DNA from 2 places in the Leisingera sp. CC-HEC096 genome. Region 1 is predicted to be linked to the other one. Evidence: riboswitches for the same ligand, from Rfam matches in the RefSeq annotation. Region 1 holds a riboswitch; the other holds the start of a gene.

Region 1 (4,493 bases):
CCCCGCCGACACCCGCAGCGCCACCAGCGCGGCTGCCCCGGTCAGCACCAGCTGCATGCCCGACAGCAGCGCGGCCCGGCCCAGGTCGAAATCGAAGCGGAAGGCCTGATATATGGCGAGCTCGATCGTCGTCGCCCTCGGGCCGCCGCCCAGGGTCAGCGCCACGGCAAAGCTGGAGAGGCAGATGGCAAAGACCACCGCCAGCGCGCCGGGCGCCACCCGCCGCAGCATCGGCCCTTCCAGCAGCCGCCACATCGCCAGCGGCCCGGCATCCAGCTGCGCCGCCAGGCGGAAGCGTTCGGCGGGAATCTCCTGCCAGCCCTGCAAAATCAGCCGGGTCGCCAGCGGCAGGTTGAAAAACACATGCGCCAGCACCACCCCGTGCAGGCCATAGATCTGAACAGGCTCTAACCCGAGGGAAATCAGCCCCTGGCTCAGCCAGCCCGCCCGGCCGAAGACGGCCAGCAAACCAAGAATGGCAACAATCACAGGCAGGATGAACGGCGCGCCCAACAGGGCAATCAACAGGCTCCGCCCGGGAAACCGCCGCCGCGCCAGCGCGCGGGCAACGGGAATGGCAAGACCGACGCTCAACAGCGCCGACAGGCTTGCCTGGGTCAGCGTGAACCGCAGCGCGGCCCAGTCACTGGCGCCAAACCCGGTGCCGGCCTCCGCCCTGAGGACCACAGCCCTCAGCGTTCCCAGGATCAGAGCAGCCACCAGCAGGGCTGCACTGATCCCGGGAAAGGCGCTTACTGGCTGAGCGCGTCCAGCCATTCGCCCAGCGCCGCGTCACGCACCTCTGCCGCTTCAGACTCGCTCAGCAGCAGCGATTTCTCCGGCGCGATCAGGGTGTCGAATCCTTCCGGCAGACCCGCCGCCGGTGTCACCGCCGGATACATCCAGTTGGTGGTCGGGATGACCGACTGGAACGCATCCGACACCATGAAGGCCAGGAACTGGTCCGCCAGCTCCGGCTGGTCGCTGTTTGCCAGCTTGCCGGCAACTTCCACCTGCATGTAATGGCCCTCATCAAAGGCCGCCGCCGCCTTGGAGCCATCTTCCTCCGCAATCAGGTGATACGCAGGCGAGGTGGTGTAGGAGAGAACCATGTCAGCCTCGCCCTCCAGGAACATGCCATAGGCCTCGGACCAGCCCTTGGTCACGGTCACGACATTGTCGGAAAGACCCTTCCAGATCTCCGGCGCCTCTTCGCCGTAGGCGGCCTTCACCCACAAGAGCAGACCCAGACCAGGGGTCGAAGAGCGCGGGTCCTGAATAACGATTTTCTTGTCGCTGGCGGCCAGCGCCTTGAAATCCGCTGGCGCCGCGGCGTCAGCGTTATGGACAAAGGCAAAGTAGCCCCAGTCATAGGGCACAAAGGTCACGTCGTTCCATTCAACCGGCAGCGCGTAATCGGCGCTGACCGAATGCTCGGCAAACAGGCCGGTTTCCTTGGCCGCCGCGGTCAGGTTGGTGTCGAGCCCCAGCACGACGTCTGCATCCGAACGCTCGCCTTCCAGTTTGACCCGCGCCAGCAGCGCCGCACCGTCGCCCGCGCCAACCAGTTTCAGGTCGCAGCCGCAAACTTCCTCGAACGCTTCTTCCACCGCCGGGCCGGGGCCCCAGTCGGAGACAAAGCTGTCATAGGTGTAAACGACCAGTTCAGGCGTTTCGGCAAAGGCTGCCGAGGCGCCGAGCAGTCCCGCTGCAAATGCAAGATGTTTCATGCCATCCTCCTTTGCGGCTTTGGGCAAGGGTGGAGGCTTTCCAGTACCTTCCCTCCGCCGGTGTGATCCGGTTCAGGTTCAACGGGTGTCATCTCAGCGCTCGCGCGCACCCCGAGGTGGCGCGGACATTATGCCTCAGCCGCAGCAATGACAAGCCAAACTCCGGCCAGGACCTACAGTTCAGGCAAACTGGACCGCCCGCAATCGGGATCCCCTGTTCTTCTGGCTGAAAATACCCCGGGGGGAGCCGCCGCAGACGGCGGGGGCAGCGCCCCTGCCCGGTCCACGGCAGAGGAATCCACTTGAGACACAGCCCCCTGCCCGCTAAGCACGTCCCGCAAAGGAGACCGCGCCTCATGTCGATGAACAGCTTTGGACACCTCTTCCGCGTCACCACCTGGGGCGAAAGCCACGGGCCTGCGCTTGGCGCCACCGTTGACGGTTGCCCGCCGAACGTGCCGCTGGAGCCGGAAATGCTGCAGCAGTGGCTCGACAAGCGCCGCCCCGGCCAGAACAAGAACACCACCCAGCGCAATGAGCCGGATGCGGTGAAAATCCTGTCCGGCGTGTTCGACGGCATGACCACCGGCACGCCGATTCAGCTGATGATCGAAAACACCGACCAGCGGTCCAAGGATTACGGCGAGATCTCCCAGACCTTCCGTCCGGGCCACGCCGACATCACGTACTTTCAGAAATACGGCAACCGCGACTACCGCGGCGGCGGCCGCTCCTCGGCGCGCGAAACCGCGGCGCGGGTTGCCGCGGGCGGTGTTGCACGTGAAGCAATCAAGGCACTGGTGCCGGGGCTGGAGATCAAGGGCTATATGACCCAAATGGGCGAGCTGGAAATCGACCGCAGCCGCTTCGACTGGGAGGCGATCGACCAGAATGATTTCTGGATCCCCGACGCAGGCGCGGTGCAGGAGTGGGAAGACTACCTGCAAGCCCTGCGCAAGGCGCATGACTCGGTGGGCGCCGTGGTCGAAGTGGTGGCGCGCGGCGTCCCCGCCGGTATCGGCGCGCCGGTCTATGGCAAGCTCGACACTGACCTGGCCGCCGCGATGATGTCGATCAACGCGGTGAAGGGCGTGGAGATCGGCGAGGGCATGAATGCCGCGCGGCTGAAAGGCTCGGAAAACGCCGACGAGATTTTCATGGGTGAGAACGGGCCTGAGTATTCCTCCAATCACGCCGGCGGCATCCTCGGCGGCATTTCCACCGGACAGGACGTGGTGGTGCGCTTTGCGGTCAAGCCGACCTCCTCGATCCTCACCCCGCGCAAGTCGATCCGCAAGGACGGCTCCGCTACCGAGGTGATCACCAAGGGCCGCCACGACCCCTGCGTCGGCATCCGTGCGGTACCGGTGGCGGAGGCGATGATGGCTTGCGTGATCCTGGACCACCTGCTGGTGCACCGCGGTCAGATCGGCGAAAACCAGGGCCGCATCGGCTAAGGATCAGGCTCTAACAAAGGAGTTTGCCCGAGTGCAGTTCGGGCAATTCCTCTCAGCCTGCGTCCTCAATCATGCTCACTTGCGCATTGGCTGTGATCGCCCAGCGCGGTCAGCACCTTGCAGCAGCCGCCATTGCCGCCGTCGCACAGGTGGCTGATCCGCTCCAGTTCCGCGGCCAGGCGCTCCAGCCTCGCAATCCGCGCGCGCACGTTCCGCAGCTGGCTGCGGGCGAGCCGGTCGGCCTCGGCGCAATCATCGCCCAGCTGCCCGTCCAGCCCCATCAGCGCCTTGATGTCCTCCAGCGAAAAGCCAAGGTCCCGGGCGTGCTTGATGAAGCCCAGCGCCTCCATGCCGTCCTGCCCGTAGCGGCGCTGGTTGCCGGCATTGCGGCCCGGTTCCGGCAGCAGGCCGATCTCCTCGTAATAGCGGATGGTCGGAACCTTCACGCCGGTGGCCTTGGACAGCTGACCGATGGAAAACATCGCAATGACCTCTTGATGCTCTAGTGACTAGAGGCCCTACATTGATCTCGAATCAGGAATGAGGACAAGAGCAATGGCAGGCTGCTGCAATCATGAGGCCCGGTTTGACGGGGTATCGGCGGACTACAAACGCAGGCTTTGGCTGGTGATCGCCATCAACGCCGGCATGTTCGCGGTGGAAATGGGCGCGGGTCAGCTGTCCGGCAGCCAGGCGCTGAAGGCGGACGCCTTGGACTTTCTGGGCGATGCGCTGACCTATGGCATCTCGCTGGCGGTGATCGGCGCCACCCTGCGCACCCGCGCGCTGGCGGCACTCGGCAAGGGAATCAGCCTCCTGCTGATGGGGCTGTGGGTGTTCGGCTCCACGATCTATCAGGTATTTTACGTCGGCGTGCCGCAGGCCCATATCATGGGGGTGATCGGTTTCATGGCGCTGGCGGCCAACCTGATCTCGGTGCTGCTCTTGGCGCGCTACAAGGACGGCGACGCCAATGTGCGCTCGGTCTGGCTGTGTTCGCGCAATGACGCCATTGGCAACGTGGCGGTGATGATCGCGGCGCTTGGCGTCTGGGGCACCGCTACCGGCTGGCCGGACCTCATTGTGGCCGGGATTATGGGCGGGCTGTTCCTGAACTCCGCCTTCCAGATCCTGGTGCAAGCGGTGCGGGAATGGCGCGAGGAAGAGGCGCATACGGCAGCGCACTCGTCTTAAGACTTGAGGGTTGCGCCTGTCTGGGCGGGCGCGAATGCGCCTGCCGGGGGCAGGCAGGCGCAGCCCGGCCTATCGGCCGGGCGGTTCAGGCACTAACCAAACAGCTCTGCGA
Region 2 (4,493 bases), 1.3 Mb from region 1:
TGGCAAAGATGAAGCCGCGCGCCTTGTTGATCAGAGTATCGATCAGCACACGCTGACCGCAGATCAAAGCGCCGGAGGCACCCAAAGCCTTGCCGCAGGTGTGCAGACTCAGGACATTCGGGCGGTGCGCGATCTCATGCGCCAGCCCGCGGCCCAGATCGCCGAACACGCCCGTCGAATGCGCTTCATCCACCACCAGCACGGCGCCCTCGGCATCGGCCAGCGCCATCAGTGCATCCAGCGGCGCGAGGTCGCCGTCCATGGAATATACCGCCTCAACCGCGATCCAGACCTGGCCGTCGCCGCCTTCCGCGCGCCAGGCTTTCAGCGCCCGCGCGGCGTCCTCCGCGTCGCTGTGGGCAAAGCTGCGCGTCTCGGCCCGGCCCAGCCGCATGCCGTCATGGGTGCTGGCATGGATCAGCGCGTCATACAGCACCAGATCGCCCTGCTGCGGCAGGGTTGAGAAAATCGCCTGATTGGCATTGAAGCCGCCGCCCATGAACAGCGCAGCCTCGGTGCCGAAAAACTCCGCAGCCTCCGCCTCCAGCAGCTGATGTTCCGCATCATTGCCGCGCAGCAGGCGCGAGCCGCCTGCCCCCACCGGCACCCCGCGCGCCAGCGCATCTGCGGCAGCGGCGCGCAGCACGTCACTGCCCGCCAGCCCAAGGTAGTCGTTGGAGGCAAAGTCGTGCCCGTCCCGCGGCATCAGCTGCCGGTAGCGCCCGCGCGTGCGCAGCGCTTCCAGCGATTTCTCATGCCTCGGGAAGGCGCCCGCCATCAGCGGCTGCCGTCGCAGCCCGCGGCCATGGCGGTGATGCCCAGACGGTCAAACAGCTGCTGGTCCTTGTCCTCTTCGGGGTTGTCCGCGGTCAGCAGCGTGTCGCCCACAAAGATCGAGTTGGCACCGGCAAAGAAGCACATCGCCTGCATCTCGTCCGACATATCGGTGCGGCCTGCGGACAGGCGCACGTGGGATTTCGGCATCAGGATGCGGGCCAGCGCCACGGAGCGGACAAATTCGATCGGGTCCAGCTTCTCGACATTGGCGAGCGGCGTGTCAGCGATCGGGATCAGCATGTTCACAGGCACCGAATCCGGGTGCACCTCCAGCGTTGCCAGTGCCAGCATCATGTCGATGCGGTCCAGCTGCTGCTCGCCCATGCCAACGATGCCGCCGGAGCAGACCTTGATGCCCGCCTCGCGCACCCGGTTCAGGGTGTCGATCCGGTCGGCGAAGGTGCGGGTGGTGATGATCTCGGAGTAGTAGCGCTCGGAGGTATCGATGTTGTGGTTGTAGTAGTCCAGACCAGCATCGCGCAGGCGGAACACCTGTTCCTCGTCCAGCATGCCCAGCGTCATGCAGGTTTCCATGCCCAGGTCCTTCACGCCCTGCACCATCGCTTCCAGCGCCGCCATGTCGCGGTCCTTGGGCGAGCGCCAGGCGGCCCCCATGCAATAGCGCGTCGCGCCGCCTTCCTTGGCTTTCTTGGCCTCGGCGATCACCCGCTGCACCTCGATCAGCTTGGACGCCGACAGCTGCGCGCCGTTGCGCGCCGACTGGGAGCAATAGGCGCAATCCTCGGCGCAGCCGCCGGTCTTGATGCTGAGAAGCTTGGATTTCTGCACCTGGTTGGGGTCGAAATACTGCCGGTGCACGGTGTGCGCCTGAAACAGCAAGTCCATGAAAGGCTTGTTGTAAATCGCTTCCGCTTCCTCGCGGGTCCAGTCGGTGCGGATGGGTGCAGCGTCCAGCATGCTGTCTCCTGTTCTCTATACCTGTTGGCCATGCGCGGATGGCGTTTCCGGTTTTTATAGATAATTTTGAGGCCGCCGATCAAGCACCAAAGCTGCGCTGCAGCGATTTGCCTCGCAGATGCGCCCTTAATGCCAGTATCACGCTGATAATAATGCCAAAAAATAATCTATGAAAATAGCAGTTGACGCGAACCCCGCCCCTCCCCTAGCCCTATAGGCACGCAGGGGAGTCCCGCCCAAGGGACTGAGAGGCGTCATGGTGCGGGGCAGCCCGGACCGGCGGCGCGACCCTTTGAACCTGACCCAGTTGACACTGGCGTAGGAAGCTAGGACGCGCCTTTTGGCCCCTTGTCCCCGCGGGGACAGCCGTTTGAAACGGGCGCATTCCGGTCAAGCAGGCCCCATGCCTGCCGGTTTCCCGAGCCAAAACTCACCTGGTGTCTTTTCTGAGTTTAGGCTTCGAGGAGCACCAAAATGAACGTCCCCAACCCCAAGATTACGACGGGCGCATTGCCCGCGTCGCGCAAGATCTACGTCAGCGGCGAGGTCCATCAGGACATCCGCGTGCCGATGCGCGAAATCTCCACCCACCCCACCGCGGGCGAGGCGCCGCTGCCGGTCTATGACAGCTCCGGGCCCTACACCGACCCGGATGTGCTGACCGACATCCGCGAAGGCCTGCCAGCGCTGCGCCGCCAGTGGATTGAGGCACGCGGCGACGTCGAAAGCTACCAGGGCCGCGATGTGAAGCCGGAGGACAACGGCTTTGTCGAGGGCGACCGGCTGACGCCTGAGTTCCCGGTGAAACCCGCCCCCCTGCGCGGCAAGGACGGCAAGGCGCCGACCCAGCTGGCCTATGCGCGCGCTGGCATCATCACCCCGGAGATGGAGTTTGTGGCGATCCGCGAAAATCAGCTGCGCGAGCTGTCGCCTTGTCACGCCAAACGCGACGGCAATGATTTCGGCGCCAAAATCCCCGACTACGTGACGCCGGAATTCGTGCGCCAGGAAATCGCCGCGGGCCGCGCCATCATCCCCGCCAACATCAACCACCCGGAAATCGAGCCGATGATCATCGGCCGCAATTTCAAGGTGAAGATCAACGCCAACATGGGCACCTCTGCCGTCACCTCCTCAATGGAGGAAGAGGTCGACAAGCTGGTCTGGGCGATCCGCTGGGGCGCCGACACGGTGATGGACCTGTCGACGGGGCGCAACATTCACAACACCCGCGAATGGATCGTGCGAAACTCCCCCGTTCCCATCGGCACCGTGCCGATCTACCAGGCGCTGGAGAAGGTCAATGGCATCGCCGAGGACCTGACTTGGGAAGTGTTCCGCGACACGCTGATCGAGCAGGCGGAGCAAGGCGTCGACTACTTCACCATCCACGCGGGCGTACGGCTGCACATGGTGCCGATGACGGTGAACCGGGTGACGGGGATCGTCTCGCGCGGCGGCTCGATCATGGCCAAGTGGTGCCTGCATCACCACAAGGAGAGCTTCCTCTATGAGCATTTCGAGGAGATCTGCGACATCTGCCGCCAGTATGACGTGAGCTTCAGCTTGGGCGACGGCTTGCGCCCCGGCTCCATCGCGGACGCCAATGACGAGGCGCAGTTTGCTGAGCTGGAAACCCTCGGTGAACTGACCAAGATTGCCTGGGCCAAGGACTGCCAAGTGATGATCGAAGGGCCGGGCCATGTCGCCATGCACAAGATCAAGGAGAACATGGACAAGCAGCTGGAGTGCTGCCACGAGGCGCCGTTCTATACGCTTGGGCCGCTGACCACCGACATCGCGCCGGGCTATGACCATATCACCAGCGGCATCGGAGCCGCCATGATCGGCTGGTTCGGCTGCGCCATGCTGTGCTACGTGACACCCAAGGAGCACCTGGGCCTGCCCGACCGTGACGACGTGAAGACCGGGGTGATCACCTATAAGATCGCCGCCCATGCCGCCGATCTGGCCAAGGGCCTGCCGGGCGCCCAGCGCCGCGACGATGCGCTGAGCCGCGCGCGGTTCGAATTCCGCTGGGAGGACCAGTTCAACCTGTCGCTGGACCCGGACACCGCGCGCGAGTTCCACGACCAGACACTGCCGAAACAGGCCCATAAGGTCGCCCATTTCTGCTCCATGTGCGGGCCGAAATTCTGCTCCATGCGGATCAGTCACGACATCCGCTCGGAAGCGCAGAAAGAGGGCATGGAGGCGATGGCCGCCAAGTTCCGCGAGGGCGGTGAGCTGTACGTGCCTGCCGCTGAAGCAGCGGAACCGGCGGAATGATCACCATCGCAGGCGCGGGCCTTGCCGGTCTCGCCTGCGCCTATGAACTGGCGCAGCGCGGGGCGGCGGTCACCGTATACGAGCGGGGCGAGGCGCCCGGGGCCGGCAGCGTCGCGCGCTTTGCGGGCGGCATGCTGGCGCCCTGGTGCGAACGTGAAAGCGCCGAGGAGGAGGTGATCACCCTCGGCAGCCGCGCCTTCGATTGGTGGGCCAAGGTCACGCCCGTCCACAGGCGCGGCACGCTGGTGGTGGCGCCTGCCCGCGACCGGGCGGAGCTTACCCGCTTTGCCCGCCGCACCCGCGGCCACCGGGGCGTGGACGGGGCGGAGATTGGCGAGCTGGAGCCGGCACTGGCGGGGCGGTTTGCGCAAGGGCTGTTCTTTGAGCAGGAGGCCCATCTGGACCCGCGGCAGGCGCTGCGGGACCTGACTGCAAAGGTGCAGGAAATG

What was found. Region 1 has a riboswitch for thiamine pyrophosphate ahead of thiB (thiamine ABC transporter substrate binding subunit). Riboswitches for the same ligand answer to the same signal wherever they lie in the genome.
Region 2: another riboswitch for thiamine pyrophosphate. It lies ahead of thiC (phosphomethylpyrimidine synthase ThiC); the one in region 1 lies ahead of thiB (thiamine ABC transporter substrate binding subunit).

Annotation. Positions count from the first base shown of each region.
Region 1 covers NZ_JCAIJS010000001.1:2,935,125-2,939,617, reverse strand. The annotation lists gene AC5STI_RS14095 (thiamine/thiamine pyrophosphate ABC transporter permease ThiP) at 1-777, opposite strand, end outside; gene thiB (thiamine ABC transporter substrate binding subunit) at 753-1,730, opposite strand; TPP riboswitch at 1,763-1,854, opposite strand; gene aroC (chorismate synthase) at 2,087-3,187, shown strand; gene AC5STI_RS14080 (MerR family transcriptional regulator) at 3,253-3,669, opposite strand; gene AC5STI_RS14075 (cation efflux transmembrane domain-containing protein) at 3,743-4,381, shown strand; gene AC5STI_RS14070 (malonate--CoA ligase) at 4,474-4,493, opposite strand, start outside.
Region 2 covers NZ_JCAIJS010000001.1:1,629,963-1,634,455, forward strand. The annotation lists gene AC5STI_RS07965 (8-amino-7-oxononanoate synthase) at 1-778, opposite strand, end outside; gene bioB (biotin synthase BioB) at 778-1,755, opposite strand; TPP riboswitch at 1,969-2,097, shown strand; gene thiC (phosphomethylpyrimidine synthase ThiC) at 2,230-4,044, shown strand; gene AC5STI_RS07980 (FAD-dependent oxidoreductase) at 4,041-4,493, shown strand, end outside.